Regions from separate parts of the Billgrantia antri genome, predicted to be linked through region 4. Evidence: predicted binding sites of a transcription regulator. Region 4 holds the regulator's gene; each other region holds the start of a gene.

Region 1 (7,922 bases), 660 kb from region 4:
TACTCGGTCTCGAGGCGGTGCTCGCCGACGGCAGCGTGGTCAGCTCGTTGAATCGCATGCTCAAGAACAACGCCGGCTACGACCTCAAGCAGCTGTTCATCGGCAGCGAAGGCACGCTGGGCATCGTCACCCGTGCCGTGCTCCGCCTGCATCCCAGGATGAGCAGCGAGCGTACCGCCCTGGTGGCCTGCCCCGGCTTCGACGGAGTGGCCGGGCTGCTGACCCACCTGGGGCGGGAGCTCGGCGGCAGCCTCGGCACCTTCGAGGTGATGTGGCGCAACCACTATGCGCTGCTCACCGAGGAGAGCGGCCGCAATACGCCTCCCTTGCCACCTCACTGGCCCTATTACGCCATCGTGGAGTCGCTGGGCAACGACGACGCGGCCAATACGGCGCAGCTCAGCGCCGCCCTGGAGTCGGCCCTCGAGGCCGGCTTGATCGAGGATGCGGTGCTGGCTCAGTCCGATACCCAACGCCAGGGCATCTGGAACATCCGCGAGGATATCGAGGGGCTGATCCAGCACCTGGCCCCCCTCTTCACCTTCGACGTCAGCCTGCCCATCCCCGACATGCCCGGCTATGCCGCGGAACTCGAGCGGGCCGTGCAGCAGCGCTGGCCGCAAGGACGCATCGTGGTGTTCGGCCACTTGGGAGATGGCAACCTGCACGTCTCGGTCAGCGTCGGCGACGACGAGCCGGCAACCCGCCGCACCGTGGAGCGCATCGTCTACGAGCCGCTGGCCGAACTGGGCGGCTCGGTCTCTGCTGAGCATGGCATCGGCCTGGAGAAGCGCGATTACCTGACGCTGTCGCGCACGCCGGAGGAGCTCGCCCTGATGCGTACCCTCAAACGTGCACTGGATCCGTTGAACCTGCTCAACCGCGACAAGGTCCTGGCCCTGGAGGAGTGAACCCCGCATGCCGACCCAGGCGCCCTCCTCCGCCTCGACGCTTGCGCGTCGCGATCTCACCACGCTGCTGCTGATCGCGGCGATCGGGCTGTTCTGGGGCGGTAACTGGCCGGCGGTGCGCTTCAGCCTGATGGACATTCCGCCATTCAGCCTGCGCGCCATCGGCTTCAGCGCCGGTGCGCTGATGCTGCTGGGATGGGCGTGGCTGAAGCGCTGGCCGCTTGCCATCGTGCCGGGAGAACGCCTCTGGCTGGTCGTGAGCGGGTTGTTCACCATCCTTGGCTTCAACCTGGGCACGGCGTTCGGCCAGCTGCACATGCCGACGTCCCAGGCCGCCATCGTCGCCTTCACCATGCCCTGCTGGGCGCTGCTGCTGGCCATCGGGCTGCTCGGCGAGCGGGTGACTCGACGCCAGTGGCTCGGCCTGGGGCTGGGCCAGGCAGGCCTGCTGGTACTGCTCGGCCCGGCTGCCTGGCAGGCCGGTTTCGAGGGTCTCGCCGGTCCCGCGTTCGTGCTCGCTGCCGCGCTCTCCTGGGCGCTGGGTACCGTGCTGATCAAGCGTCGCGGTGGCTGGCAGGGTCATCCCGTGGTCATCACGGGCTGGCAGTTCGCGCTCTGCGCCCTGCCCATGATCGTGCTGGCCGCCCTGCTCGAATCGCCGAGCAACCCCGCCAACTGGAGAACATCGACCTGGCTCGGCCTGGGATATCATCTGGTCTTTGCCATATGCCTGGCGCAAATGCTGTGGTTTCGCAACGTCAACCGCCTCACCATCGGCCAGTCCACCATTAGCACCTTGATCATTCCGGTAGTCGGCGTTTCCAGTGCCGTGGTGCTGCTCGACGAGCCGCTCACGTTCAGGTTGCTGCTGGCTCTCGCACTGATCCTCTCGGCCGTCGCCATCGTCATGACCCAGCGCAAGCCACCGCCTTGAGCCAATAAGCAGCCTTGAGCGAATGACAGCCTGCTGCGACGATCCCTTACACTGCTTCTCGAGTACTGGAGTCTTCCATGCCCCGTTTTCCCGACCACTTGACCGGCCCCGGCCCCAGCAACCCCTTTCCCGGCATCAAGGTGCTGGAACGGCGTATCGGCCGGGAGATTCCCCATCGCCTGGGCTCCAACGAGGGCCTCGACATGCCCCACCGGGCATTGCGCGAGCGCTTCGGCGACGCCATGGTGGAGCACGTCTACTGCTACGGCGACTCGGAAGCGCTCGGGGTACGCCAGCGGCTTGCCTCCCTTTATGGCTTGCCACTGGAAACCACCCTGGTGGATGCCGGCGCCGACAGCCTGATCGCCCTGGCGCTGCGCACAGTGGCCACGCCCGGTTGTACGGTGGTGAGCGCCAGCGGTACCTATCCCACCTTCGGCTACTTCGCTCAAGGCCAGGGCTGCCACCTCGTCGAACGCTCCTATCAAGAGGCTCCGGGCCTGCTCTCGCCCGACCTCGAGGCGCTGCTGGACAGCGCCCACGAGCACAGGGCCCGGCTGGTCTACGTCGCCAACCCTGACAATCCCAGCGGACATCTTCACAGCGACGAGGAGATCCGCCGGCTGCGAGCAGAACTGCCCGACGACTGCTGGCTGCTGCTCGACGAGGCCTACCATGACTTTCGCGACGATGCCGACTCGCCGTTCAGTCGCGAAGTGCTGCCCGGGGTGATCCGGCTGCGCACGCTTTCCAAGGCCCATGGGCTGGCCGGCATGCGCATCGGCTATGCCATTGCCGAGCCGGAAACCTTGGCCATGATGATGAAGGTGCGCATTCACTACGCCGTATCCGCCCTGACGCTGGCCGTCGCCGAGACCGTGCTCGATCACCATAGCGAGGTGGAAGCGCACATTCGTGACGTCAAGCAGCGCCGCCAACGCCTTGCCCGGCATTTTCACGACCTGGGTGCCGAGGTTCTGCCCAGTGCGACTAACTTCATCGCCATCCGCCTGCCCAGCGCGGAGCTGGCGGGACGACTCAACCAGGAGCTGCTCGAAGCCGGCCGTCTCATCGCCCGCCCCGCGCATCCGGATCTCGGCCACGTGCTGCGTATCACCGCCGTGGAGGACGCCCTGGTGCCCGGTCGCTTCGAGATACTGGAGCGGGCCATCATGAAGAACTCGGTTCAGCGCTGAATTTTGAGCTCGTGCTTTTTTAGCTTGCGCACCACGCTGGGCTGGCTGATCCCCAGCCGCTCGGCGATGGCATAGGTGCTCGCTAGCGTACGGCACATCTCCTCCAGCACGCTGCGTTCGGCACGGACCAGATAGTCGTTCAGACCTTCGCCCTGCGTCAGTGTCGGAACGGCCGCCGTGGCCCGATCGGCCGGCGAAACAGCCACAGGGTCCGCCGTCTCGGCGCGGTTCGGCGAGTGAATCAGATCGCCCGGACTCGATAGCCAGGCACGTTCCAGCCAGTTTTCGAGCTCTCGCACGTTGCCCGGCCAGTCGCCGCCCATCAGCTCCGACCAGGTGCTGCCATGCAGCAGCTTGTGTTGGCCATAGCGCTGGTTGAGCCGCTCCAGGCACGCCTCGACCAAGGCCGGAATATCCTCGCGACGCTCGCGCAGGGGCGGCAGGGTCACCGGAATGACGTTCAGTCGATAGTAGAGGTCTAGGCGGAAGGCGCCGCGCTCCACGCGCCTGGCCAGGTCCTGGTTGGTGGCCACCACCAGGCGGAAGTCGATCCGCCGCGGACGGGTGTCGCCCAGCCGGGTGACGCTGCCATCCTGGATCACCTTGAGCAGCTTTGTCTGCATCGGCAGCGGCAGTTCGCCGATCTCGTCGAGAAACAGCGTGCCGCCTTCCGCCTGCTCCAACAGCCCGGCCTTGCCCTGTCGCGCCGCCCCGCTGAAGGCGCCCGGCTGATAGCCGAACATCTCCGACTCGAACAGGTTCTCCGGTATCGCTCCGCAGTTGACCTCGAGAAACGGCCCAGCGTGACGCCGGCTCCAGCGATGCAGCTGGCGGGCGAAGGCGGTCTTGCCCACGCCCGACTCGCCGAGCATCAATACCGTGGCATCCGACGGCGCCACGCGCTTGAGCAGCAGGGCCAGCTCCCGCATCACGCCGCTGCGCACCTGAAGTTCATCCAGCGCCGCTTCGAGCTGGCCATCCTCGGCATCGGCGCCGCCCTGGCTGCGCTTGAGATGCTCGCTGAAGCGCTTCTGCAGCAGGGCGTATTCGTCCTGCAGCAGCTGCAAGTCGGTGAGATCGCGGGAGCGGCTGACGATACGCACGAGCCTACCCTTGAGATACACCGGATGGGCCTCGGCGATGACACGCCTACCGGTACCGGTCACCTGCATCAGCTGCGCCGGCTTGCCGCTGCGGATCACCTCCAAGCTGATGGAGGGCTTGAGCACCCCCTCCGCCTCCAACCGCTGCACGGTACTGCCAATCAGGCGCTCCCGCGCCATGCCGTAGACCGCAGCCGCCCCTGGGCTGACGTCCAATACCAGGCCTTCACCGTCGACGATGAAGAAATGGTCGTTGGCCGTTTCGACGATGGTCCTGATCACTTCCTGGTCAATGTCGCTCATGCCTTGCCACCGATGCAAATATGAATCTTGATTCAATCATGCATCGCATGAGCGGCGCATGCGATTCAATCTTGCATCGCAAGCGCGAAAAAATCCCTTGATGGCGGGCCGCACGGGGTTGGCATGGAAGCTGCTACATGCAGCGGAGAGACGTGCAAAGACCCACCGTCACGCAAGGAGCCGACCATGCCCGACTTCAACCAGCCACTCGGCGGCAACGAGATGCCGCGCTTCGGCGGCCCCGCCACTATGATGCGCCTGCCCACCCAACCTACCGCCGCGGGGCTCGACGTGGCCTTTATCGGCGTGCCGCTGGACATCGCCACCTCCAACCGCCCCGGCACGCGCCTGGGCCCGCGTCAGATCCGCGACGAGTCGCGCATGCTGCGCCCCTACAACATGGCCACCCGCGCCGCCCCCTTCGACAGCCTGCAGGTGGCCGACATCGGCGACGTGCCGATCAATACCTTCCATCTGCCCAAGACAGTGGACATCATCAGTGCCTTTTACGACGAAGTGCTCCGCCATGACTGCACGCCGCTGACGCTGGGCGGCGATCACCTGATCACGCTGCCGATCCTGCGCGCCATCGCCAAGAAGCATGGCCCGGTGGGGCTGATCCATATCGACGCCCATGCCGACGTCAACGAGCACATGTTCGGCGAGCCCCTCGCCCACGGCACGCCGTTTCGTCGTGCCCAGGAGGAAGGACTGCTGGCCCACGGCAAGGTGGTGCAGATCGGCCTGCGCGGGACCGGCTACGCCGCCGAGGACTTCGACTGGTGCCGCCAGCAGGGCTTCCGCGTGGTCACCGCCGAAGCGTGCTGGTATCGCTCGCTCAAGCCGCTGATGGCTGAAGTGCGAGAACAGATGGGCAACACCCCGGTCTACGTCTCCTTCGATATCGACGGGCTCGACCCCTCCGTGGCCCCCGGCACCGGCACCGTCGAGATGGGCGGGCTGACCTCGGCCCAGGGGCTGGAGATCGTGCGTGGCACCGCCGGGCTCAACATCGTCGGCGGCGATCTGGTCGAGGTCTCGCCGCCCTACGACCCGAGCGGCAACACGGCGCTGATGGGCGCCACCCTGCTCTACGAGATGCTCTGCGCCTTGCCCGGCGTGAAGCGTCGCGACTGACAGAAGATAGCCGCGACTGACGCAAGGGTCGCGACTGTCATGACACCGCCTGACCTACAACGACAACCCAAAGGGAAATCCCATGTCTTCCACTGACACCACCCACCGTGACGCTGCCGCCCAGGAGCCTTTCGAACGCAGCAGCCTGCTGAAATTCCTGCTACCCTCCGCGCTCGGTGTCGGCCTGTTCCTGATCCCGTTCCAGGTCGGCGACACCATCAACATCGGCATGGGCCTGATGGCTGACGGGCTCAAGGCGCTGCTCGACGGCGCCCTGCCGGCTATCGCCGTGGTCGTGCTGGTGCTCTCGGTCCTGGCCACCAGTTGGGTCAAGCTGGCCCGCCCGGGCTGGGCCGAGAGGGGCGTGCTGCACGACATGTTCCACGTCGGCCCGGTGTGGTTCGGCATGCGCATTCTGGGCGCCGCCTTTGCCCTGATGACCTTCTTCCAGTTCGGCCCCGAGTTCGTCACCGCCTCGTTCACCGGCGGCGTGATGCTCAACGACCTGGCCCCGGTACTGTTGACCTTCTTCTTCTTCGCAGCCCTGCTGCTGCCGTTCCTGGTCGAATTCGGCTTCATGGAGTTCATCGGCAGCCTGGTGCGCAAGCCCTTCCGAGCCATCTTCAACCTGCCCGGGCGCAGCGCCATCGACGCCACCGCTTCCTGGATGGGCTCCGGTACCGTCGGTGTGCTGATCACCACCCAGCAGTACGAGAAGGGCTATTACAACCGTCGCGAGGCGGCGGTGATCGCTACCAACTTCTCCATCGTCTCGATCGCCTTCAGCCTGCTGATCACCAGCTTCGTCGACCTCAATCACATGTTCGTGCCGTTCTACTTCACCGTCGTGGTAGCCGGACTGATCGCCGCGGTGATCGTGCCGCGCCTGCCGCCTCTGTCGCGCAAGCCGAATACCTACTATGAGCCGGTGGGCTGCCAGCTGGCCGAGAAGCGCACCGAGGAGATGGGCCTGCTGCGCTACAGCCTGACCCAGGCCGTACGCCGCGCCGAGCACGCACCCGGCCCCAGGGAGCTGGCGCGCAACGCGCTGTTCAACGTCGCCGACATTTTCCTGGCTCTGCTGCCGCTGGTGTTCGCCATCGGCACCGTGGCGCTGATCCTGGCCGAATTCACGCCGCTGTTCACCTGGCTCTCCTACCCCATGGTGCCGGTGCTCGAGCTGCTGCGCATTCCCGAGGCAGAAGCCGCCGCTCCCGCCACACTGGTCGGCTTCGCCGACATGTTCCTGCCGGCGGTACTGGCGACCAATATCGAGAGCGAGCTGACCCGTTTCGTCATCGCCTGCCTGTCGCTGACCCAGTTGATCTACATGTCGGAGATCGGCGCGCTGCTGCTCAAGTCGAAGATCCCGCTCAAGCTGTGGGAGCTGGTGACGATCTTCCTGCTGCGCACCGCCATCACGCTGCCGATCATCGCCTTCATGGCCCACACTTTCTTCTTCTGAGGTTCGCGATGCCTAGCCACACGATGACCTGTGCCCAGCTCCTGCTGACCCTGCTACGCGAACGCCACGGCGTCGATACCGTGTTCGGCATCCCCGGCGTGCACACCGTGGCACTCTATCGCGGCCTGGAAGATGGCGGCGTGCGCCACGTCACCCCGCGCCACGAGCAGGGCGCCGGCTTCATGGCCGACGGCTATGCCCGCGCCACCGGCAAGCCCGGCGTGTGCCTGATCATCACCGGCCCTGGCATGACCAACATCGCCACCGCCATGGGCCAGGCGCTGGCCGACTCGATACCGATGCTGGTCATCTCCAGCGTCAACCGGCGCGATACCCTGGGGCGCGGCCAGGGTCGCCTGCACGAGCTGCCGAGCCAACAGCAGCTGATGGCGGGGGTTTCGCGCTTCAGCCATACCCTGCTCGACCCCGCCGCACTGCCGGAGGTGCTGGCCCGCGCCTTTGCGGTGTTCGAGAGCCAACGACCGGGGCCGGTGCATATCGAGATTCCCATCGACCTGTTCGATGCTCCAGTGGCGTCGGCCGAACTGCCGCCACCGGCGCGCCTGTTTCGCCCGGCACCGGATCCCGAGGGGCTGGCCCTGGCCGCCGCTTGGCTGCGTGAAGCGCAAAGACCCCTGGTGCTGCTGGGCGGCGGTTGCGTCGAGGCCCCCGAGGCGGCCCGCACCTTGGTGGAGCGGCTCGACGCTCCCACCGTCACCACCATCAATGCCAAGGGCGTGCTGGGACGCGATCACCCTCTCGACCTGGGTGCCAACGCAGCGCTGCCCGCCGTGCGCGAGCTGGCCCGCGATGCCGACGTGATCCTGGCGGTAGGCACCGAACTCGGCGAGACCGACTACGACGTGGTCTTCG
Region 2 (7,922 bases), 490 kb from region 4:
ATCGAGGCGCCATGTGGCATCTCGCTGCCATGGGCATGGCCGTGGAAGAGCATGAACAGCACCACCACGCCGGCGCCAATGGCAGAGGGCAGCTTGACCAGTGCGGCGACCAATACGCCGGCCAGCAGTACCGACATGGCGATGCCGAATTCCACCCCCGGAAGCGCGAAGCCGCCCCAGGCCAGGCCAGCCCCCAGTAGCATGCCGCCCGCGGCGAGCAGCGGCGCGACAAGGCTGAAGGCACGACCCTGGCGCAGGCTCCAAAGCCCCACTGCCAGCATCGCCAGCAAATGATCGAATCCCAGCAACGGGTGGGCCAGGCCGGCGGCAAAGCCGCTGCCATGGGCATGGTCATGGCCCGGGTGGCCAACGGCCAGGCCTGCGACCAGCAACATGAGGGGGGCGCCGGCCAGTGCCAGGCGCGCAGCGGTAGAAGGATGGTTCTTCATGGTTGCGATCTCCTTGCCGATGAGGAAAACGGGTTTGAGCTCAAGCGTTGGCAGGCTGGGCCTGGGGTCGGCGCTCAGGCAGCATGCCGCGGTCGAGAATGAAGCGGATGATCTCCTCGAGACCCACGCCGTCGTAGAGATTGGTGAAGACGGATGGGCGCTCGCCGCGCATTGTCTTCGAGTCGCGCTCCATCACCTCCAGCGAGGCGTGAACCTGCTCGGCGATGTCGATCTTGTTGATGATCAGCAGATCCGACTTGGTGATGCCGGGCCCGCCCTTGCGCGGGATCTTGTCGCCGGCGGAGACGTCGATCACGTAGAGGGTCAGGTCGGAGAGCTCGGGGCTGAAGGTGGCCGAGAGGTTGTCGCCGCCGGACTCCACCAGCACCAGCTCGAGGCCCGGATGGCGCCCCTGCAGCTCGTCGATGGCAGCGAGGTTCATCGAGGCATCCTCGCGAATCGCCGTGTGCGGGCAGCCGCCGGTCTCCACGCCGAGAATACGGTCGGCCGGCAGCGCCTCGTGGCGCAGCAGAAAGTCGGCATCCTCGCGGGTGTAGATATCGTTGGTGACCACGGCGATGTCGTATTGGTCGCGCAGCGCCAGGCACAGCTGCTTGAGCAGGGCCGTCTTGCCGGAACCCACTGGGCCGCCGACACCGATGCGTAGGCAATGTGTCATGTCGTTACTCCTCGTTCATTCTTGAATGCAGCCTGCCTGGACATGGGAACACGCCGGCTCACCACGCCACGCGACCGAAACCCTGGCCATCCGGCCGGTCTCAGCGGTCGGAAAGACGGCACATCCCTGTGCCGGCTTTCCTCGATCTTCATCCATGAAGATCGACCGCTTCGCTTCGGCCGTCTTGCCAGCGGCCGCGCGAGGTGGATTCGCCAGCGCTCCCCCATATCCCTTGTGCGTCATGTATTCATTCACCTGACGCCACGGTTCATCGCAATCAACTCCGAAAAAGCCGCGAGTACTGCGTTTCGTGCAGTGCACTAGCCAATGCCAGCCCGGGCAGCGCCGGGCCGAGTTCGTCGTCCTTCAGCTCGAGTGCTTCATCCACCGCTGCCACCAGCGCCGGACGCAGCCGTTCGACCAGTCGCTGGGCCGCGGTATGCCCCAGCGGCAGTGCCTTGCAGGCCACCGCCAGTTGGTTCTCGAGCCAGGACCAGGCGAAGCCGAGCATGGCCTGGCGCGGCGCCACCCCACGCACTTGGGCGGCCCAGGCGAATACGGTCACGTAACCCGCCCCCTCCGGCAGCGCGGTAGCCTCAGCGGAAAAATTGGAGGGCAACAGCTCCAGGTTGCCAAGCAGCCGAGCCAGCGACGCCCCCAGCCGCGAGTCCTCCGCCGCCAGCTCGGCGGTCTCACGGTTGGCGGCGAGCCAACGGTCCCACTGGTCTATCGCCTCGCCGTCTCCCCTCGCCCAGGCCTGCTGCAAACGCACCAGAACCGGCAGCTCACAGCGCGTCAGGCCGTCATCGAGCACACCGGCAAGCCATTCGCCCAGGCTCGCTTCGTCATCCACCCAGCCCAGCTCGAAGGCGCTCTCGAGCCCCTGGGAAAAGGCGAAGGCGCCGATCGGCAGCGCCGGGCTGACCAGTTGCATCAGTCCCAGCAAAGCCAGATCATCGCCCTGTGGCAATACCGCCCTGGGCGCCCCCTCAATGGGCATGGCGGTGTCCATGTTCATGGTGGCCGTGCTCATGGCCATGATCGTGGTCGTGCGCATGTGCGTGGCCGAGCTGGTTGTAGGCGCCCGGCTCGGGATCGAAAGGAGCTTCGTGCCGTTCCAGGCTCGCGCCCAGCAGCTCGGCCAGCTCTTCCAGTACGTGGTCCGGCGGGAAGCGTACGTACCCTCCTTTCTCGTCCTCGCCTAACGCCAGCTGCACATGGCGATTGCCCAGATGATAGGCGAGCCGCGCCAGCGGCAAGCCCGCCGCGACCCTGGCGGTCACCATCGGCTCGGCAGCGGCCCGAATGCGCACGGTCTCGCCACTCTCGGCGCGCAGGCCCTCGCCGTCGCGCAGCACCGGTCCGCGGTCGAGGAACAAGCCCAGCTCGCGTCCGGCGTCGCTCAGCGCCTTGAGCCGGCCACGAATGCGCAGCTCATAGGGCAGCGTCAGAGTGTCCGCCTCCTGGCTCGCCTCGATGGGTCCCAGGCGTTCGATCAGTTTCAGCATGGGTATTGCCTCTTCGCTGGCCGCCAGCCTTGCCCTCGCTCAACGCCACGTGACCGAAACCCTGCCCCCTCGGGCGGACTCCTGCGGTCGGAAAGACGGCACATCCCTGTGCCGGCTTTCCTCGATCTTCATCCATGAAGATCGACCGCGTCGCTTCGCCCGAGGGGTCAGCGGTCACGCGAGGTTTCGCGATGACAAGCTGGCTTGGCGATGTCGTCATGGTTCAAAACAGGTGATAGCGCTGCGCCAATGGCAGCTCCGTGGCCGGCTCGCAGGCCAGCAGCTCGCCGTTGCAGCGCACCTCGTAGGTCTGCGGATCGACGCTGAGCTCGGGGCAGGCATCGTTGAGCTTCATGTCGCTCTTGCGCACACCGCGTACGTTCCTGCACGCCGCCAGCGGGCTTTGCAGGCCCAGCCGCTCCTTGATGCCGCCGTCCAGCGACGCCTGGCTGACGAATGTCAGCCGTGACTGACTCGCCGCGCGGCCGAAGGCGCCGAACATGGGGCGGTAATGCACCGGCTGCGGTGTGGGAATCGAGGCGTTGGGATCGCCCATGGGTGCCGCCGCGATCATCCCCGCCTTGAGGATCAGCGCCGGCTTGACGCCGAAGAAGACCGGGCTCCACAGCACCAGGTCGGCCAGCTTGCCGACTTCGATGGAACCCACCTCATGGCTGATGCCATGCGTAATCGCCGGATTGATGGTGTACTTGGCGATGTAGCGCTTGGCGCGGAAATTGTCGGCGCCGAGTGCCTCGTCTTCGGGCAACAGGCCGCGCTGCACCTTCATCTTGTGGGCGGTCTGCCAGGTGCGGCACACCACCTCCCCAACCCGCCCCATGGCCTGGGAGTCCGAGGCGATCATCGAGATCACCCCCAGATCCTGCAGGATGTCCTCGGCGGCGATGGTCTCGCGGCGAATGCGCGAATCGGCAAAGGCCACGTCTTCGGGAATGTTGGGATCGAGGTGGTGACACACCATCAACATGTCGAGGTGCTCGTCGATGGTGTTCACCGTGTAGGGCCGGGTCGGGTTGGTCGACGACGGCAGCACGTAGGGCTTGGAGCAGGCAATCAGGATGTCCGGCGCATGACCGCCACCGGCGCCCTCGGTGTGATAGGTGTGGATGCCGCGCTCCTTGAACGCCGCCAGGGTATCCTCGACGAAGCCCGACTCGTTGAGGGTGTCGGTGTGAATGGCGATCTGTACGTCGTAGCGCTCGGCCACGCTCAGGCAGGTGTCGATGGAGGCCGGGGTAGTGCCCCAGTCCTCGTGCAGCTTGAGACCGATGGCGCCGGCTTCGATCTGCGCCTCCAAGGCTTCGGGCAGGCTGGCGTTGCCCTTGCCGAGCAGGCCGATATTCATCGGCAGCTCATCCACGGCCTGCAGCATCCTGCCGATGTGCCAGGCGCCCGGCGTGCAGGTGGTGGCATTGGAGCCGGTGGCCGGCCCCGTGCCGCCGCCGAGCATGGTGGTAATACCGCTCATCAGCGCCTCTTCCACCTGCTGGGGGCAGATGAAGTGGATATGCGCGTCGATGCCACCGGCGGTGAGGATCTTGCCCTCACCGGCAATGATTTCGGTGCCGGGGCCGATGACGATGTCGACGTCGGGCTGGGTGTCGGGATTGCCCGCCTTGCCGATGACCGCGATGCGCCCTGCCTGGATGCCCACATCCGCCTTGACGATGCCCCACCAGTCGAGGATCAGCGCATTGGTGATCACGGTGTCCATCACCGCATCGTCACAGCGCTGGCTCTGCCCCATGCCATCGCGGATTACCTTGCCGCCGCCGAACTTAACCTCGTCGCCATAGTGGGTGGCATCGCGCTCGACCTCGATCCACAGCTCGGTGTCGCCCAGACGCACTCGGTCGCCCACGGTGGGGCCGTACATGTCGGCATAGGCCTGCCGGCTGATGCGATTGGGAGAATGAGAGCTCATGCGTCACCTCCATTCAGCTTGCCCATCACGTCGCCGCGAAAACCATAGATATGGCGCGTGCCGGCAAAAGGAATCAGCGTGACCTCTCGCGTCTGACCCGGCTCGAAGCGAATCGCTGTGCCCGCCGCCACGTCCAGCCGAAAGCCGCGTGCCTTGGTGCGGTCGAAAACGAGCGCCGGATTGGTTTCGGCGAAGTGGTAATGAGAGCCGACCTGGATCGGCCGGTCGCCGGTATTGGCCACCTCGACCGTAATCCGCTCGCGCCCGGCGCAAAGCTCGATCTCGCCGTCCTTCAACTGATACTCACCGGGAATCATTGGACCTTCCCTCTACGTTGTGGCTGCCATTGAGCAGCTAGAACCGTCGACAGCTAAAACTGAGCGAACGAAGGCCAGGCAAGGCGGCGAGCGACAAAAAAGCGGAGTTTACTTTAGTAAATGAGCATTTTTTGTCGTGAAGCCAACACAGCATGGCCGAGTGCAGCCAGTTTTAGACGATCGGTGTGTGGACCGTGACCAGCTTCGTGCCATCGGGAAAGGTGGCTTCCACCTGCACCTCGTGCACCATCTCGGCCACCCCATCCATCACATCGTCGCGGCCGAGGATCTCGCGGCCGTAGCTCATCAACTCGGACACGCTGCGGCCGTCGCGCGCGCCTTCGATGATCTCGAAGCTGATCAGCGCCACCGCCTCCGGGTAGTTGAGCTTGAGGCCGCGAGCCCGGCGTCGCTCGGCCAGTTGGGCGGCCGAGAACAGCAGCAGCTTGTCCTTGTCTCTCGGAGTCAGTTCCATGCGAGTCTCCTGGAATCGTCAGGTGAACCAGATACGTGGGGGATGGGGAGGAGAATCGATCATCAGCGGCCTGAGACAGGCCCAGGCCTGCTGGCAAAGATCCCAGGCCTCGTTGCGCTCATGCCCCAGGTAGCGCAGCAGCAGCACGCCATGGCGCATGGTGACCGCCCAGCGCGGGCTCGCCGCGATTGCATTACGCAGCGCCTCGACGGCACTAGACTCGTCGGCAAGACCTACGGCCCACAGCGTGGCCTGCACGCTGGCACCACCCTGCCCCCAGCGTCCCTTGAAGCGCGGTTGAGCCGGATCGAGCGGCTGACGCTCCAGCCACAGCGGCTTGCCATCTCGCAACAGACGAAAGCGCTGCTCGATTCGGCCCGACACGTAGGGCAGCCGGCTCGCCGGTCGGCCCAGCGCCAGCACCTCCCAGCCCAGGCAACGCGCATCGTCGGCCAATTCGATGGTCGTGTGCTGCTCACCGCACGAGCCATCGAAGGCGATGGTCTCCTGGGGCAGCCACTCGAGCACTCCACCCGGCGCCACCTGCAACCCGGTACGCTGGGACCAGGCCACGCCATGACTGTCGGCACGATAGAGCTTGTTGGCCGCAGGGGTCGTCACCAATGCGCGGGCACCCGACTCGACCCGAACCGAGACGTGCAACACATCGCCACTTACCAGCCCGCCGGGCGGATGCAGCAGGTAGACATGACACGAGCCCTCGCGGCCCTCGGGGTAGAAAGGCCGCTGCACCCGCAACGGGCCCTGGTGACGAGCCCGCACCAGGCGGGTGGTGTCCTGGCGGCTGTCGAAGCCGAGTTCCAGCGACCCCACCCAGCGGCGGCCGGCATCGAAGCGGTGACCGGAGGCGCTGGGCGGCAGCAGTGTCTTGGCGTCGAAACGAGCCGTCATTGGCATCGGCCTTTTGCAACAGGGTTCGGCCTCTTCGTCGAGGCTTTGCCCTATTCATGGCAACCGCTGTACCAGAACGGTGAAATGTAGAAAAAATAAATACAATTCATTGAGTTATTTTGTATACAGCCACACCTGCAAAGGTCAGCTTCGCACCAGATTGGCGCACACAAGCCAGCGCAGCGCACAGTTTGTGCGCAAGAGCGCCTGACGACCCCTTTGGCCATGGCCCAGAACGGTGCAGGAAAAATTCCCAGCTTGGCAATACGGCTAGACCGTCAGGTGCTCCTTGATCAGGGCATCGGACAGCTCAGCGATCGCACCCTTGGCCACCGGTCGGCCGCGGTCCATGATCGCGAAGCGATCGGCATATTTGCGGGCGAAGGGTAGCTTCTGCTCCACCAGCAGTACGGTCAGGCCATCCTCGGCGATCAGCTGGCGAATCACCTCGCCGATCAGGGTGACGATATTGGGCTGGATCCCCTCCCCCGGCTCGTCGAGGATCAGCAGCCGAGGCTCGATCACCAGCGCCCGGCCGATGGCCAGTTGCTGCTGCTGGCCGCCCGAGAGATCGCCACCGCGGCGGTGCCTCATTTCTTCGAGCACCGGGAAGAGCTCGAAGATGCGCTCCGGAACGGTGCGCCGGCCATCGCCGCGAGCCGCCAGACCGGTGCGCAGGTTCTCCTCCACGGTGAGCAGCGGAAAGATCTGCCGCCCCTGGGGCACGTAACCGATCCCCAGCCGCGAACGATCCTCCACCCGCCGCCGGGTCAACTCGACATCGTCGACATAGCGGATGCTGCCGGAGGCCACCGGCACCTCACCCATGACGGCCTTCATCAGGGAGGTCTTGCCCACCCCGTTGCGCCCCATCACGCAGGTGCACAGGCCCGCCGGCACGGTCAGGTCTAGATCCCACAGGGTATGGGACTCGCCATAGAACTGATTGAGCTTGTCGATCTCGAGCATCAGACCTCCTCCTCGGCTTCGGCACCCAGGTAGACCTCGACCACCCGCGGGTCGCTCGATACCTGGTCCATGCTGCCCTCCGCCAGCACACTGCCCTGATGCAGTACCGTCACCTTGCGCGCGATGGAGCGCACGAAGCCCATGTCGTGCTCGACGACGACAACGGATTGTTTTCCTGCGAGACCGGTCAGCAGCTCGGCGGTACGTTCCATCTCCTGCTCGGTCATGCCCGCTACCGGCTCGTCCACCAGCAACAGGCGCGGCCGCTGCATCAGGAGCATGCCAATCTCCAGCCACTGCTTCTGGCCGTGGGATAGGATGCCCGCCTGACGCACACGCAGCTCGGCCAAGCCGATGGTCGTGAGAACCTCGTCGATGCGGTCGCGAATCTCGCCGTTCATGCGCGCAGCGAGCGTGGGCAGGATGCGCTTGTCGGCGGCCATTGCCAGCTCCAGGTTCTCGAATACCGTCAGCGCCTCGAACACCGTGGGTTTCTGGAACTTGCGGCCGATGCCGAGGCTGGCGATCTGCGGCTCGTTCATGGCCAGCAGGTCGTGGCGGCTACCGAACCACACCTTGCCGCTGTCGGGCCGGGTCTTGCCGGTGATGATGTCCATCATGGTGGTCTTGCCGGCGCCGTTAGGCCCGATGATGCAGCGCAGCTCGCC
Region 3 (7,922 bases), 1.7 Mb from region 4:
AGCGTCTCGCAGGGCGCGCGGCCCAGCCCCAGGCTCATGGCCAGCGGCATGGGGGCGAGCATCTGGGCGCCGTCGAGCAGGCCGGCGGCGACCTTGTCGCGCAGGGTGGCCCAGGCGTTTTCCCGCGACAGGCTGACGTCCAGCCCCTGGGCGGCGAAGCAGCCGCGTTCGCGGGCGACGATCAGCAGAGCGGCATCGAGCAGCGGTACGAAGCCGAGGGTGAGGCGCTCGAGTTCGGGGCTGGCGGCGTGGTGTTGCGGTTGACTCATGAGCGGGTTCCCCGTTTGTCGTCGGCGTGCCCTTCGGGCGATAGCGGGTTCAGGCGGGCGAGAATGTCGATGACGCTGTCGGCGACCTCGGCGATGCGCTGGCCGCGGTCCATGGCGAGCTTGCGCAGCATGCGGTAGGCCTGCTCCTCGTCGCAGCCCTGATGCTTCATCAACAGGCCCTTGGCGCGCTCGATGCACTTGCGCTCGGCCAGTTGGTTGCGGGCCTTGTCGAGTTCCTGGCGCATGCTGTGAAAGGCGTCGAAGCGGGCGATGGCGACCTCGACGATGGCCTTGACCCGCTCGGGCACCAGGCCATCGACGACATAAGCGCTGACCCCTGCCTTGAGCGCGGCCTGCAGCATGTCGGAGTCGTGCTGGTCGGCAAAGAACACCACCGGACGCGGGTTCTCGCGGTTGAGCAGCGCCATGCTCTCCAGCGTGTCGCGGTCGGGGCTCTCCATGTCGATGATTACCACGTCGGGCTGGTGGCGCCCGACCATCTCGTTGAGGCTGGCCGGGTTCGAGAGCCGGCAGATGACCCGGTGTCCCTCGGCCATCAGCGCTTCCTCGACCATGGCGGCACGTACCACCTCGTCGTCGACCAGCAGAATGTTCAGGGGGGATGGTGATGGCATAGGGTCTCGCTCATGAACGGCGTGCCGGGGACTCTTTGCTAGTGCTAAGCAAGAAACGTTCCATGTCGCGAAACGACCCACGTGGCGCAGTGTTCGGCGCAACGTCAGCCGGCAGCGAGCGCAGCTGGACGCCCGTTCGGCACCAGCCTGGTGCAAGGGCGCTTTGGGGCGGGAGGGTGATGGTGCAGGGCAGCATGCCGGTGTGCCGTGACGAGGGACCATCTGGCTGATTGACGCCCGTTCTTCGCCGGATGGCACGCTTTCTGCTTGATACATGTCAATACCTCTACCGGGCGCCATGCGGTGCCCCACGCGGCAACGACGCCCGCCAACCGCCTCCCTTATGGGACCGGCCGTTGGCGGGCGTCGTCGTTTCGCCAGGAACCCGACAGGAGATCGACATGCGCGAGGCCCGAACCACTTGCCCCTACTGCGGCGTCGGCTGTGGCGTGCTGGCCGTCGTCGAGGACGAGCGGATCGTCGAGGTGCAGGGCGACCCCGAGCACCCGGCCAACTTCGGCCGGCTGTGCGTGAAAGGGTCGGCGCTGCACGAGACGCTGGGACACGGCGGCCGGCTGACAAGACCCAGCGTCGATGGCGTCGAGACGGACTGGGACACGGCGCTCGGCGCAGTGGCCGAACGGCTCACGGCGGTGCGCGACAGCCACGGCGCGCAGGCAGTCGCCGCCTACCTTTCCGGCCAGCTGCTCACCGAGGACTATTACGTCGCCAACAAGCTGTTCAAGGGCTTTCTCGGCACGCCCCACCTGGATACCAATTCGCGGCTGTGCATGGCCTCGGCGGTGGCGGCGCACAAGCGCGCCTTCGGCGCCGATGCCGTGCCGTGCAGCTACGAGGATCTCGAGGAGGCCGAGCTGGTGGTGCTGGTGGGCTCCAACCTGGCCTGGAACCATCCGGTACTCTACCAGCGGCTGAAGGTGGCCAAGCAGCGCAACCCGCTGCTGCGGGTGGTGGTGATCGACCCGCGGGTGACCGATACCTGCGAAATCGCCGACCTTTACCTTGGGCTCGCGCCGGGCAGCGATGCGCGCCTGTTCACCGGATTGCTGGCGTGGATGGCAGCGCACGACAAGCTCGACCGGGTCTACCTGGAAGCCCATACTCAGGGCTTCGAGGAGGCGCTAGCCGCGGCGCGGGAGCAGGATGCCGCCGTGGAGGCCATCGCCGCCGACTGCGATGTCGATGCCGAGCGCCTGGAGACCTTCTTCTACTGGTTCGCCAGCCACCTGCACGTGGTCACCCTGTTCTCCCAGGGGGTGAACCAGTCGAGCAGCGGCACCGACAAGGGCAACGCCATCATCAACTGCCACCTGGCGGGCGGCAAGATCGGTCTGCCGGGGGCGGGGCCGTTCTCGATCACCGGCCAGCCCAACGCCATGGGCGGGCGCGAGGTGGGCGGGCTGGCCAACCAGCTGGCTGCCCACATGGACTACGACACGCCCGGCGCGCGGGACCGGGTCACGCGCTTCTGGGCCACCGAGTGGCTGGTGCCGTGCCTGCCCGAGGCGCCCGGCCACAAGGCGGTGGCGCTGTTCGAGGCGATCGAGCGCGGCGAAGTACAGGCGCTATGGATCATGGCCACCAATCCGGCGTTGAGCCTGCCGCGGGCCGACCGGGTGCGCGAGGCGCTGGAGAAATGCCCGCTGGTGATCGTTTCCGAATGCATGGCCAACGCCGACCTGCTGCCCTATGCCGACATCGTGCTGCCGGCCTCGAGCTGGTCGGAGAAGGACGGCACCGTGACCAACTCGGAGCGTCGCATCTCGCGCCAGCGCGGTATCCTGCCGCCGCCGGGAGAGGCGCGGCACGACTGGTGGATCGTCTGCCAGGTGGCCAGGCGGCTGGGCTTCGGCGAGGCCTTCGCCTATACCCATCCCAGCGAGATTTTCGACGAGCATGCCCGGCTCTCGGGCTTCGAGAACGGCGAGGGCCCGGGGGAGAGCCGCCGGCTGTTCGATATCTCCGGTCTGGCCGGGCTCGACCGCGCCGCCTACGACGCCTTGGCGCCGATCCAGTGGCCGGTCAATGCCGCCGCTCCCCATGGCACCGCCCGGCTGTTCACCGATGGCCGCTTCGCCACGCCGGATGGCCGCGCTCGACTGCTGCCGGTGCGTCCGCGCCCGCCGGCCCAGTCGCTCGACGCGGCCCGCCCGCTGCGGCTCAATACCGGGCGCGTGCGCGATCAGTGGCACACCATGACCCGCACCGGTCGGGCGCCGCGGCTGATGAATCACCGCGCCGAGCCGTTCATCGAACTCACCCCGGAAGACGCCGCCGCACTTGGCGTGGAAGAGCATGGCCTGGCACGCCTGGCGGGGGCGGGCGGCGAGTATATCGGCCGGGTGCGGCTATCGCGCGGGCAGCGCCGAGGCGAGGTGTTCGTGCCGATGCACTGGAGCGGCCACTTCAGCGGCACGGCGCGTATGGGGGCGCTGCTCGAGGCGCATCTCGATCCGCTCTCCGGCCAGCCGGAATCGAAGCACGGCGCGGTGGCGCTGGCGCCGTTTCAACCAGCTTGGGAGGCCACCCTGCTGGTAGCCGACGATCTGGAAGTGGCGGAGTCGAGCTGGTGCGACGAGAGCCGCTACTGGGCGCGAATTCCGCTGCACGGCTGCCAGCGCTGGCAGCTGGCCGGCGGTGAGCCGCCCGGGGGTGAAAAGGAAGCACCGCGTGACTGGCTGACCTGGCTTGAGGCGTCGCTGCCGGTGGCGCCGACGCTGTGGTGCACCGACCCCGCCAGCGGACGGCTGCGCGCTGCCGGGGTGGATGCCGCGGGCCGCCTGCGCTGGTGGCTGATGGTGGGGGCGCCGGTGGAGCTGCCCAACCTGAGCTGGCTCGATGCCCGCTTCGAGGAGGCCGGTGCCGGCACGGGGCTATCGGCGCAGCATCGCCGCCGCCTGCTGGCCGGCTGCGACGACGGCGCCGCCAACCAGGGGCCGGTAGTGTGTAGCTGCCATCAGGTGGGTCAACGCGCTATCCTAGAGGCGATCCGTGAAGGCGACGACAGCGTCGAGGCGCTGGGCGCCAGGCTGGCCTGCGGCACCCAATGCGGAAGTTGCGTTCCCGAGCTGAAATCGTTGATCGAAGAGGAGAAGGCGCATGCGAGCGCTGAGCCAATTGAAGTCACTGCTGTCGCCTGAGCTGTTGCGTCGGGCGCAGCGGCCCCGGGCGCTAGGGCAGGCGGCCTTCTCGCGGCTGCATGGCCTGGGCCACATCGTGCGCTCGCCGTTCGGCCGCTCCACGCGGGTCAAGGCGCCCACCCTGACCCTGGACGGCGAGTGCCGCGCCGGGCGGGTTTACCTGGTGGGAGCGGGTAGCGGCGACGTCGAGCTGCTCACTCTCAAGGCCGCTCGCCTGCTGCAGCAGGCCGAGGCGGTGGTCTACGACCGCCTGGTGGGCGACGACGTGCTGGCGCTGATTCCCGCCGGCCACGAGCGCTACTACGTGGGCAAGGCGCGTGGCCACCACAGCGTGCCCCAGGCCGAGATCGGTGCCTTGCTGGTGAAGCTGGCGCGGGAGGGCAAGTCGGTAGTGCGGCTCAAGGGCGGCGACCCCGGCGTGTTCGGGCGCATGGGCGAGGAGCTCGCTGCGCTGGCCGAGGCCGGCGTCGAGGCCGAGATCGTGCCCGGCATTACCGCCGCCTCGGCCGCGGCGGCGGGCATGGGCATTCCGCTGACCGATCGCGCCCACGCCCAGCAGCTGCGCTTCGTCACCGCCCAGCTGTGCCGCAAGGACGGCGAGCCCGACTGGGCCGAGCTGGCGCGCCAGGATGAAACGCTGATCTTCTACATGGGCCTGACCAAGGTCGAGGCCATCTGTGCCGGGCTGCGCCGCAATGGGCTGCCCGACGACTGGCCGATCATGCTGGTGGCCAACGCCAGCCTGCCCGAGCAGGCCTCGCTGGTGGGTACCCTGGCCGACATGCCGGAGAAGCTGGCCGCCTCGCCGCTGCCTTCGCCCTGCCTGATCGTGGTGGGCAGCGTGGTGCGCATGGTCGCCACCAGCCCGGCCGCCGCGCAATCCGCTCGTGCCGAGATTTCCCCGCCCCGCTGAGACGAACTGCACCAAGGCTGGGCGTCAGCGCCACCCCATGCACCGCCGTGGCCTCTATCCGCCGTGGGATAGAGGCCGCGCTGCCTGCTGCGGCAAGCATGGCAGCGGAAGGCATGGCGTGAAGCCCCCGCGACACGCGCTTTTTTCCGATCTGTAATAAAGAGTTGGCACGCCACGTGCTTGTTCTTGGGCAGGGCCTGCTGCATGCGCAGGCTGGCCGGCAGGATCAACGACGATCGCCGCCGGCCTTGGCCCCATGACAACGCGACGAATACAGGCAAGGGCGCCTGAAGCTGCACGCCGGCTTCAGGCGCCTTTGCGTTCGTCACCTCAGACACGAGACGAGAGGCGCCAAGCGCGTAGAGAACACCATGTCCTATCTGCTTCCTTCGGAATTCGCGACAAAGATGGTCGACGCCGGCGAGTCCAAGCTCCACATGGCCACGCGGGACGTCCTGATTCGCGCCTTCATGGCGGGCGCCATCCTGGCACTGGCCGCGGTATTCGCCGTGACCATCACGGTGCAGACCGGTATGCCGATCCTCGGGGCTGCGCTGTTCCCGGTCGGCTTCTGCATGCTCTACCTGATGGGCTTCGACCTGCTGACCGGGGTCTTCGTGCTCACCCCGCTGGCCTGGCTCGACCGGCGCCCCGGCGTCACCATCGAGAGAATCCTTATCCACTGGGGCAAGGTCTTCTGCGGCAATCTGGGGGGCGCCCTGACCGTGGCGGTGCTGATGGCGATCGTCTTCACCTACGGCTTCGCCACGCCGCCGGACGAGGTGGGGCAGAAGATCGCCGGAATCGGCCATGCCCGCACCGTGGGTTACAAGGAGTTCGGCGCGGCGGGCATGCTGACCATCCTGATTCGCGGCATCCTGTGCAACTGGATGGTCTCACTCGGCGTGGTCGGGGCGATGATCTCGACTACGGTGGGCGGCAAGGTGATCGCCATGTGGATGCCGATCATGGTGTTCTTCTTCATGGGCTTCGAGCACTCCATCGTCAACATGTTCCTGTTCCCGTCGGCGCTGATGATGGGCGGTGACTTCTCGATTGCGGATTACCTGATCTGGAACGAGATCCCCGTGGTGGTGGGCAATCTGATCGGCGGGCTCTCGCTGACCGGCCTGACGCTGTATGCCACCCATGTGCGCACCGCGCCGCTGCGTGACATCTGAGATGTCGGCGTTCGAACCCGGCAACTCGTTGCGGGTCTCGCTGGGCCAGTGCTCGGAGCCGGGGCGCAAGGCGGTCAACCAGGACTTCCACGGCGCCTACGTGCCGCGTGAGCCGCAGTTGTCGAGCAAGGGTGTCGTGGTGGCGCTGGCCGACGGGATCAGCACCAGCGCGGTGAGCCGGGTCGCCAGCGAAACGGCGGTCAGGAGCTTCATCGAGGACTACTACTGTACCGCCGAGAGCTGGACGGTGAAGACCGCGGCCCAGCGGGTGCTGATGGCGACCAACGCCTGGCTGCATGCCCAGACCCGGCGCAGCGAGTATCGCTGGGACAAGGACCGTGGCTACGTCTGTACCTTCACCGCGCTGGTGCTGAAGTCGCGCACTGCGCATGTCTTCCATGTCGGCGATGCGCGGCTCTACCGCCTGCAGGACGACAACCTCGAGCCGCTGACCAGCGAGCACCGCGCCTGGCTGGCACCCGACAGGTGCTACCTCAGCCGGGCAATGGGTATCGGCGAGCAGCTCGAGATCGACTACCTGGCGCTGCCCGTCGAGGCGGGGGACGGCTTCCTGCTGGTGACCGACGGCGTGTACGAGCACCTGAGCGAAGCGCGCATGCGTCAGCTCCTGGCCGAGCACGAGGCAGACCTGGACGCCGCCGCTCGCGCCCTGGTGCAGGCGGCCTTCGAGGCGGGCAGCGACGACAACCTCACGGCGCAGGTGGTGAGGGTGGATGAGGTGCCGCTGGGTCATGCCCGCGAAGCCTGGTCGGGGGAGGTGGAACTGCCGTTTCCGCCGCAGCTCGAACCGAGAATGTGCTTGGACGGCTATCGGGTCGTGCGCCAGCTCCACGCCAGCGCCCGCAGTCACGCCTACCTGGCCGTGGACGAGGAGAGCTCGCACAAGGTGGTCATCAAGACCCTGGCGACCGAGCTGCGCGAGGATCCGCGGCACGTGGAGCGGTTCCTGCTCGAGGAGTGGATCGCCCAGCGCATCGACAACCCCCACGTGGTCAAGGCGCACCGGCCGGGGCGCCGACGCCGCTATCTCTACAGCGTGACGGAGTACATCGAGGGCCGCACATTGGCCCAGTGGCTGCGCGACCAGCCGCGGCTGGAGCTGGAGACGGTGCGCAGGCTGGTCGAGCAGATTGCCCGTGGCCTGCGCGCCTTCCATCGCCTCGAGATGGTGCACCAGGACCTTCGGCCGCACAACGTCATGGTCGATGCCACGGGCCACGCCACCCTGATCGACTTCGGCTCGGTACGTGTGGCGGGAATCACTGAAAGCCGACCGGGTTTGGTGGAAGAGCCGCTGGGTACGGTGTCCTACACGGCGCCGGAATGTTTTCTCGGCGAGCCGGCGACGCCGCGCTCGGACCTGTACTCGCTGGCGGTTATCGCCTACCAGGCGCTGACCGGGACGCTGCCGTACGGCACCGAGGTGGCCAAGGCCAGAACTCGGGCGGCACAGCATCGCCTGGCATACCGGCCCGCACGGGCGGCCAACCGCGAGCTGCCCGCCTGGGTCGACGAGGTGCTCAGGAAAGCCCTGCATCCCCAGCCCACACGACGCTTCGAGGCGCTGTCCGAATTCATCCATGAAATGCGCCAGCCCAGTCCCGTATTCCTGAAAAAGTCCCGCCCACCGCTGATCGAGCGAAACCCCGTGCTGTTCTGGAAAGGCGTGGCCGCGCTACTTTCGCTGCTAGTGCTCGTGCTGCTGCTCGAGTGAGCCGCGGCCTCGGCATCTGCTAGGCTGA
Region 4 (7,922 bases):
CAGCGGTCGTGCCACTTGAGTGAAACCTCGCATCGGGCAACAATCATCGCCATGAACTCAGACGAATCCACCGCGCCCCCCGGCAGCGCCACCCCAGCCACCTCGACGCTGAGGGAAAGCGCACGCCGCACCCTCAGGATCGAGGAGCAGGCCATCGCGGCCCTCAAGGGGAGGCTCGACAGCCATTTCGACCGCGCCTGCGAGCTGATGCTCGCCTGCCAGGGGCGAGTGGTGGTGACCGGCATGGGCAAGTCGGGGCACGTTGCCGGCAAGATCGCCGCCACGCTCGCCAGCACGGGCACGCCGGCCTTCTTCGTGCATCCCGGCGAGGCCAGCCATGGCGATCTGGGCATGATCACGCCGGGCGATGTGGTACTGGCCCTGTCGAACTCCGGCGAGACCGCCGAAGTCACCGCACTGCTGCCGCTGCTCAAGCGTATCGGCACCCCGCTGATCAGCATGACCGGACGCCCCGAATCGACCCTAGCCCGCCATGCCGATGCGCATCTCGATGCCGGCGTCGAGCGCGAGGCGTGCCCGCTGGACCTGGCTCCTACGGCCTCGACCACCGCCGCCCTGGCACTGGGCGATGCACTGGCCGTGGCCCTGCTCGAGGCGCGCGGCTTCACCGCCGAAGACTTTGCCCTGTCGCACCCCGGCGGCAGCCTGGGCAAGCGCCTGCTGCTGCGTGTCAGCGATTTGATGCATCAGGGCGAGCGATTGCCCAGCGTGCCCCTGGGCAGCCCCTTGCGTGACGCCCTGCTCGAGATTACCCGTCAAGGGCTCGGCTTCACCTGTGTCGTCGACGAGCAGAATCGCCTGATCGGTGTCTATACCGATGGCGACCTGCGTCGCACGCTCGACCAGCACCAAGACCTCAGCCAGTTGACGGTGGACGACGTCATGACCCGTCCCGGCAAGCGCATCGCCCCTGATGTGCTGGCCGCCGAAGCGGTGCGCATGATGGAGGACAACCTGATAACGGCGCTTGCCGTCGTTGACGAAGCAGGCCACCCAATCGGCGCCCTGCACATGCACGACCTGCTGCGAAGCGGCGTGATCTGACATTACCCTGACCAAGGAGAGCCCATGGCTCTGGCCAGCTCCACCCTCGACCCGCACCTCATCGATCGCCTGCGCAGGATTCGCCTGCTGGCGCTGGACGTGGATGGCGTACTCACCGACGGCCGCCTCTACTTCCAGGCCGACGGCGTAGAGATCAAGGCGTTTCACACCCAGGACGGCCTGGGCCTCAAGCTGCTGCGGCGCGCCGGCCTGCAGGTGGCCTTCCTGACCGGACGCGAGTCGCCGATGGTCAGTCACCGCGCCGCTGCCCTGGGCATCGACCATGTCTACCAGAGCTGCGAGGACAAGCTTGCCACCCTGCGCGAGCTGTGCACGCGCAAGGGTATCGAACTCGAACAGGTGGCCTACTGCGGCGACGACCTGCCCGACCTGGCCGCCATCCAGCGCGCCGGGGTTGGCATCACCGTCCCCAACACGCCGGTCTATATACGCGACATGGCCGACTACGTTACCGAACGCAGCGGCGGGCATGGCGCGGTGCGCGAGATCTGCGACCTGCTGCTCGAAGCGCAGGGGCATCGTGACGCGCTGATCGACACCTACCTCCACGGCAAGCGTTGAGGCCAACGGATATGCTGCGCCGGCTACCGCGCCCCTCGTTCCGTGCCTGGCTGTTCCTGCTGCTTCTGCTGCTCGGCGGCCTGATCGCCTGGCTGGATCCCTGGCAGGCCCCGGCACCCGGGCCGGTGCCCAGCGACGAGGCGGGCGAGCCCGACTATTTCCTTGAGCAGGCCCAGTTGACCCGCTTCGATGCCACCGGCCGCGCTCACCAGCGCCTGGAGAGCCCACGACTCGTCCATACCCCCCATGACGACGTCACCCGAGCCGTCGAGCCAGAGGCCCATCTGATCGACCGCGAGGGCCGACTGTGGGTGGCAAGCGGCACGGAAGGCCGCCTCGGCCCGGGCGGCAATCCGCTGACGCTCACCGGCGACGCCCGCCTGCTTGCCCCCGAGGAACGCTGGCAGCTCGACACCGAGACCCTGCACTTCGACGCCGACACGGGACACGCCTGGAGCGACACGCCTGCCCTGCTGCAGCAGCCACCACAGCGTATGCGCGGCGAACGTTTCGACGCCTGGATCCATGACAATCGGGCACGTTTGACCGACAATGTGCGCGGCCACCATGTGCCCGAAGGCACCCAGACGGACCAGGCCGACGCCGTCAACCTAGAGGATTTCACGCCATGACGCGATACAGGCTCCCGACCCTATGCCGGCCTCTCATCCTGATGCTGGCTGGTGCGGCGCTGCTCAGCCTGGCGGGCATGGATTCGGTCGTGGCACAGCAGCGCGACGCCGAACAGCCCATCGAGGTCGCGGCCGATCGACTCGAGCTCGACGACCAGGCCGGCACGGCGGTTTACACCGGTGATGTCGATATTCGTCAGGGCAGCATGCAGCTGACCGGTGACCGGGTCGAGTTCCAGCGCAATGAAGCCGGCGAGCTCTCGCGCGCCACAGCCTACGGTGAACGCGCCTACATCGAGCAGCAGCCCGATCCGGAGCAACCGGTCGTTCGCGGCTGGGGACGCAAGATCATCTACCATGTCGCCGAACGGCGAGTGGAACTGATCGACCGCGCCGAACTGCATCAGGGCGGCGACACCTTCGAAGGTGGCTATCTCGAATATTTCCTCGATCGCCGTGTCGTTCAGGCCCGCGCCCAGAGCGAGGGCGTCGAAGGCAGCCAGCGCATACGCATGACGCTGCAGCCGGAGCGCTGAGATGTCGATGAAGACCCTACATGCCCGGCATTTGGCCAAGAGCTACAAGCGCCGACGCGTGGTGCACGACATCAGCATCTCGATCGAGCAGGGCTGCGTGGTGGGCCTGCTCGGACCCAACGGGGCCGGCAAGACCACCTCGTTCTACATGATCGTCGGGCTGATAAAGGCCGATGCCGGCGACGTCTACATCGACGACCTGGATCTCTCCCACAGCGCCATGCACGAGCGCGCTCGCGCCGGTATCGGCTACCTGCCCCAGGAAGCCTCGATCTTTCGCAAGCTGTCGGTGGCCGACAACATCATGGCCATCCTCGAGACACGACGGGATCTCGACCGTCGTGGGCGACAGGCGAGGCTCGAGCAACTGCTGGAGGACTTCCACGTTACCCACATCCGCGACAACCTCGGCATGAGCCTGTCCGGTGGTGAGCGGCGACGCGTCGAGATCGCCCGGGCACTGGCCACCGAGCCGGCCTTCATTCTGCTCGATGAGCCCTTTGCCGGGGTCGATCCGATCTCGGTGGGGGAAATCAAGGGCATCATTCGCCAGCTCAAGGCACGTGATATCGGCGTACTGATCACTGATCACAACGTACGCGAAACGCTGGACATCTGCGACTCGGCCTATATCGTCGGCGACGGCCAGATCATCGCCGAAGGCGATGCCGAGGCCATTCTGGCCAACCGACGGGTCCGCGAGGTTTACCTCGGCGAGGACTTTCGTCTGTAGCTCACTCTGTCGCATTATGCAAGCCCCTAGACTGCATTAAAACATTCTAATCAGGGATAAAAACCCTTACTGGCATACATATTGCAGTCAACTCTCTTGCAAGTCGTGACCTTCCCGTCTAGGGTAGAGCTTTTCCGGCAGATGAGCGCCTACCTCTCATGGCCATGAAAGCATCCCTGCAACTGCGTGTCGGCACCCAGCTGACCATGACTCCCCAGCTGCAGCAGGCGATAGCCCTGCTGCAGCTTTCGACGCTCGACCTGCGCCAGGAGATCCAGCAGGCACTGGAATCCAACCCCATGCTGGAACTCGACGACGGCTTCGGTGAGCAGGCCGTCAGCGATACCCCAAGCGATGACTGGGCCAGCGAGATACCCAGCGAACTCTCCACCGACAGCGACTGGTCGGATACCTACCCCGATCACGGCACGAGTTCCGGTGGCATTACCGGCGAAGGCCCCGACTTCGAGCGCCAGGCCTCGGCGCAGACCCTGACCGGCCATTTGATCTGGCAATTGGCGATGACCGATCTGAGCGATCGCCAGCGCCTTATCGCCGAGAGCCTGATCGACGCCGTCGATGCCACCGGCTACCTGGCGCAACCCCTGGAGGAGATTCGCGACGGCCTGCGCCGGCAAGGCCTGGAGGGCCTGCCGACCCGGGAGGTCGAGCAGGTCCTGCTGCGCCTGCAACAGTTCGAACCGACCGGCGTGTTCGCCCGCGACCTGCGCGAGTGCCTGATGCTGCAGTTGGCCGCGATGCCCGATGACACGCCGCTGCTGCCCCAGACCCGCCGCCTGGTACGCCAGTTCCTCGAGGCCCTGGCCGCCGACGATCGTCGCCTGCTGAAGCGCCGCCTAGGGCTTGACGACGAATCTCTGGATCAGGTCATCGCCCTGGTTCGCTCGTTGGACCCCCGTCCCGGAAGCGCCTATGCCGAGGTCGGCAGTAGCTACGTCACCCCGGACCTAGTTGCTTACCATGACGAATCCGGCTGGCGCGTGGAACTTAACGCCGAGGCACTGCCACGTCTGCGTATCCAGCCCGACTACGTCGCCCTGGTACGGCGCGCGGACAAGAGCCAGGACAACCAGTTTCTCAAGGATCACCTGCAGGAAGCGCGCTGGCTGATGAAAAGCCTTGCCAGCCGCAACGACACCCTGCTGCGGGTGGGGCGAGAGATCATGGCACGCCAGATCGAGTTTCTCGAACAGGGCGAGGAGGGCATGAAGCCGCTGGTACTGGCCGACATCGCCCAGGCCGTCGAGATGCATGAGTCGACCATTTCGCGGGTGACGACGCAGAAGTTCATCCATACCCCCCGCGGGGTCTTCGAACTGAAGTACTTCTTCTCCAGCCATGTCGGCGGAAACGGTGACGGTGACGTGCATTCCAGCACGGCGATTCGCGCCCGCATCCGCAAGCTGATCGCCGATGAACCGCCGCGCAAGCCGCTCTCCGACAGCCGCTTGGTGGAGCTGCTGGGCGAGGATGGCATCCAGGTCGCTCGCCGCACGGTGGCCAAATATCGCGAAGCCCTGGGCATCCCCTCTTCGAGCGAACGCAAGCGTTTTCGCTGATACCGCGACGCAATGCTGATCCCCGGCAAACCCGCCATTCGAAGGGGTATGCAGGGCAGTAAAAAGGGTTACAATCGAGCTACCACCCGAAGGACGAAGGAGCTTGTCATGCAAGTCAACATCACCGGCCATCATGTTGAGCTGACCGATTCACTGCGTGACTACGTGAGCGAGAAGCTGAACCGCGTCCAGCGACACTACGACAACATCACCAACGTGCAGGTCACGCTCTCGATCGAGAAGGAGCGTCAGCAGGCCGCCTGCACGCTGCATGCCGCCGGCGCCGACCTTCACGCCGAAGCCTCCGATCAAGACATGTACGCCGCCATCGATGCGCTGACCGACAAGCTCGATCGTCAACTGGTCAAACACAAGGAAAAAGCCCAGGCTCGCGCCCAGGGCGCCGGCATTCGCTGAGTTGCCATGACACTGGAAACCATCCTGCCCCCGGAGCGAGCGCTGTTCGATGTTCCGGGAGGCAGCAAGAAGAGGGTGCTGGAGTTCTTCAGCACCTTCATTGCGCAGAACACTCCGAGCCTCGACAGTCAGGAGGTCTTCGGCAGGCTAGTCGGTCGCGAGAGGCTGGGCAGCACCGGCATCGGCAATGGCGTGGCAATCCCCCATGCCCGAAGCCCGCACTGTCACAGCCCGGTGGCGGCGTTTCTCAAGCTGGCCGAGCCGATCGACTTCGATGCCATCGACGGCGAGCCGGTCGACCTGGTCTTCGTGCTGCTGGTCCCCGAAGAGGCCGACGATACGCACCTGTCGCTGCTGAGCCAGGTAGCCGGCGTGATGAACGATGCCGAGACGCGCGCCCAGCTGCGAAAATGCGCTAGCCAGCGCGAACTCCACGAGCGCCTTATCGAAGCGATTCGACGACAGTCCTCGGGCTGAATTGAACGATTCACCGTTTCGGCCAGCCCTGATCAGGAGACCCCTCATGCAGCTTGTGATCATCAGCGGCCGCTCCGGCTCCGGCAAGTCGATCGCACTGCAGGCGCTCGAGGACATCGGCTACTACGCCATCGATAACCTCCCGGCGATGCTGCTCGGCTCCTTGGTGGATGAGCTACGCAACTCACCCACGATCCAGACTTCGATCGCGGTGAGCATTGATGCTCGCAACCTGCCTCATGCCCTTGAACGCTTCCCGCGTCTGCTGGAAGAGCTGCGTACCAATCAGGTCGACTGCCAGATCGTCTACCTGACGACCGACGCCCGCATCCTTCTCGAACGCTACTCTGCCACCCGGCGGCGCCACCCCCTGACCCGCGGTCGGGACATGACCCTGAACGAAGCCATCGAGTCGGAAGACGCGACCCTCAGCGACATTCGCAACCTGGCGGATCTGATCATCGACACCTCACGGCTGTCGGTGCATGACCTACGCGGGCGCATCACCGAGCAAGTGGCCAGCCACCGCGCCGACCAACTGACCCTGACGGTGGAGTCGTTCGGCTTCAAGGGTGGCGTGCCGCTCGATGCCGATATCGTTTTCGATGCACGCTGCCTGCCCAACCCCTACTGGGATCCGCGCCTGCGCTCCGCTACTGGCCGGGAACCCAGCATCGTGGAGTTCCTTGAGCAGTACCCGCTGGTACAACAGATGCTCGACGACATCATCGCCTGGATCGAACGCTGGTTGCCGGCCTATCGCGACACCCACCGCAGCTATTTGACCGTTGCCATCGGCTGCACCGGTGGCCAGCACCGCTCGGTTTATCTCGCCGAGCGTCTCGCGCATCACCTCGCGCAGCAGCAGCCGGACGTACGCCTTCGCCACCGCGAACTCGGCATTCATACACCGGTCACTCCCGCCCGTGGAAAGACCGCAGAGACATCAGACAGCAAGGAAACCTGAGTGTGCCCTGCCGCAAGCTGACCCTGACCAACAAACGCGGTCTTCATGCCCGAGCTGCCACCAAGCTGGTGCAGTGCTGTCAGCCTTTCGATGCGCGCGTGCTCGTCAACCGAGGGCCGCAGCAGGCCGACGCCAGCAACATCATGGCGCTGTTGATGCTGGGCGCCCCCTGCGGCACCGAGCTGGAAATCAGTGCCGAGGGGGACGACGCCGAAGCGGTGCTGGAGGCCATCGAGGCTCTCTTCGAGGCCCGCTTCGAAGAGGATGCCTAGAGGAATGGCTGCGCTCGGCCATGCGGCGTTGAAGCCCTCTTCGCAGTGCTCATTTAGGTTCCCTAAACTCCGCCTGCTCATCGGGCTTCGCCTGGCCTGACCATCGCTCGCTCATTCCCGCGAGCTTTGCGGTAAAGCGTAAATCCGCTTCAGCTACCCGCCACGGTCATCTCACCGATCAGCCAGCTGCCGGTGTGAATGCTGCCGCGGGTGTCGATATCGCTGCCGACGGCCTGCAACCCCTTGAACATTGCCTCGAGGTTGCCGGCGATGGTGAACTCCTCCACCGGGTACTGGATTTCGCCATTCTCCACCCAGAAGCCGGCTGCACCACGCGAGTAGTCACCGGTGACTCCATTGACGCCTTGCCCCATCAGCTCGGTGACCAGCACCCCGCGCCCCATGCGCGCGAGCAGCGCCTGGCGCGTCTCGAGCGGTGCCGAGATGCGCAGGTTGCGAGCGCCACCGGCATTGCCCGTGGTCTGCATGCCGAGGCGCCGTGCGCTGTAGGCCGACAGCATGTAGCTGGCAAGGCGGCCCTGCTCGATGAAGACATTGTTGCGCGTCTGCACACCGTCGTTGTCGAAGGCCGAACTGGCCATGGCACCACGCTCCATGGGATGCTCGCCCAGGGTGAACCAGTCGGGAAACAGCGGCTCGC

What was found. The regulator sigma-54, encoded in region 4, starts transcription at its own class of promoters, with help from an activator protein. The targets are predictions, from matches to a motif close to TGGCACNNNNNTTGCTNT.
Region 1: the regulator sigma-54 is predicted to act here: its motif matches at 4,567-4,584, upstream of speB (agmatinase).
Region 2: the regulator sigma-54 is predicted to act here: its motif matches at 6,342-6,359, upstream of HNO53_RS11630 (urease accessory protein UreD).
Region 3: the regulator sigma-54 is predicted to act here: its motif matches at 1,157-1,174, upstream of HNO53_RS06185 (nitrate reductase).

Annotation. Positions count from the first base shown of each region.
Region 1 is NZ_CP053383.1:2,319,839-2,327,760, forward strand. It holds gene HNO53_RS10840 (FAD-binding oxidoreductase) at 1-911, shown strand, start outside; gene HNO53_RS10845 (DMT family transporter) at 919-1,845, shown strand; gene HNO53_RS10850 (pyridoxal phosphate-dependent aminotransferase) at 1,923-3,041, shown strand; gene HNO53_RS10855 (sigma-54 interaction domain-containing protein) at 3,032-4,447, opposite strand; gene speB (agmatinase) at 4,634-5,584, shown strand; gene HNO53_RS10865 (YjiH family protein) at 5,667-7,049, shown strand; gene HNO53_RS10870 (5-guanidino-2-oxopentanoate decarboxylase) at 7,058-7,922, shown strand, end outside.
Region 2 is NZ_CP053383.1:2,489,552-2,497,473, forward strand. It holds gene HNO53_RS11595 (HupE/UreJ family protein) at 1-449, opposite strand, end outside; gene ureG (urease accessory protein UreG) at 490-1,128, opposite strand; gene HNO53_RS11605 (urease accessory protein UreF) at 1,406-2,140, opposite strand; gene ureE (urease accessory protein UreE) at 2,118-2,636, opposite strand; gene ureC (urease subunit alpha) at 2,860-4,581, opposite strand; gene HNO53_RS11620 (urease subunit beta) at 4,578-4,898, opposite strand; gene HNO53_RS11625 (urease subunit gamma) at 5,071-5,373, opposite strand; gene HNO53_RS11630 (urease accessory protein UreD) at 5,392-6,285, opposite strand; gene urtE (urea ABC transporter ATP-binding subunit UrtE) at 6,556-7,254, opposite strand; gene urtD (urea ABC transporter ATP-binding protein UrtD) at 7,254-7,922, opposite strand, start outside.
Region 3 is NZ_CP053383.1:1,289,839-1,297,760, forward strand. It holds gene HNO53_RS06175 (CmpA/NrtA family ABC transporter substrate-binding protein) at 1-269, opposite strand, end outside; gene HNO53_RS06180 (ANTAR domain-containing response regulator) at 266-904, opposite strand; gene HNO53_RS06185 (nitrate reductase) at 1,306-4,065, shown strand; gene cobA (uroporphyrinogen-III C-methyltransferase) at 4,025-4,978, shown strand; gene HNO53_RS06195 (formate/nitrite transporter family protein) at 5,350-6,159, shown strand; gene HNO53_RS06200 (bifunctional protein-serine/threonine kinase/phosphatase) at 6,161-7,894, shown strand.
Region 4 is NZ_CP053383.1:2,984,451-2,992,372, forward strand. It holds gene HNO53_RS13865 (calcium/sodium antiporter) at 1-19, shown strand, start outside; gene HNO53_RS13870 (KpsF/GutQ family sugar-phosphate isomerase) at 52-1,065, shown strand; gene HNO53_RS13875 (KdsC family phosphatase) at 1,090-1,647, shown strand; gene lptC (LPS export ABC transporter periplasmic protein LptC) at 1,659-2,279, shown strand; gene lptA (lipopolysaccharide transport periplasmic protein LptA) at 2,276-2,815, shown strand; gene lptB (LPS export ABC transporter ATP-binding protein) at 2,823-3,548, shown strand; gene HNO53_RS13895 (RNA polymerase factor sigma-54) at 3,707-5,128, shown strand; gene hpf (ribosome hibernation-promoting factor, HPF/YfiA family) at 5,237-5,545, shown strand; gene ptsN (PTS IIA-like nitrogen regulatory protein PtsN) at 5,552-6,022, shown strand; gene rapZ (RNase adapter RapZ) at 6,069-6,989, shown strand; gene HNO53_RS13915 (HPr family phosphocarrier protein) at 6,992-7,261, shown strand; gene pmbA (metalloprotease PmbA) at 7,411-7,922, opposite strand, start outside.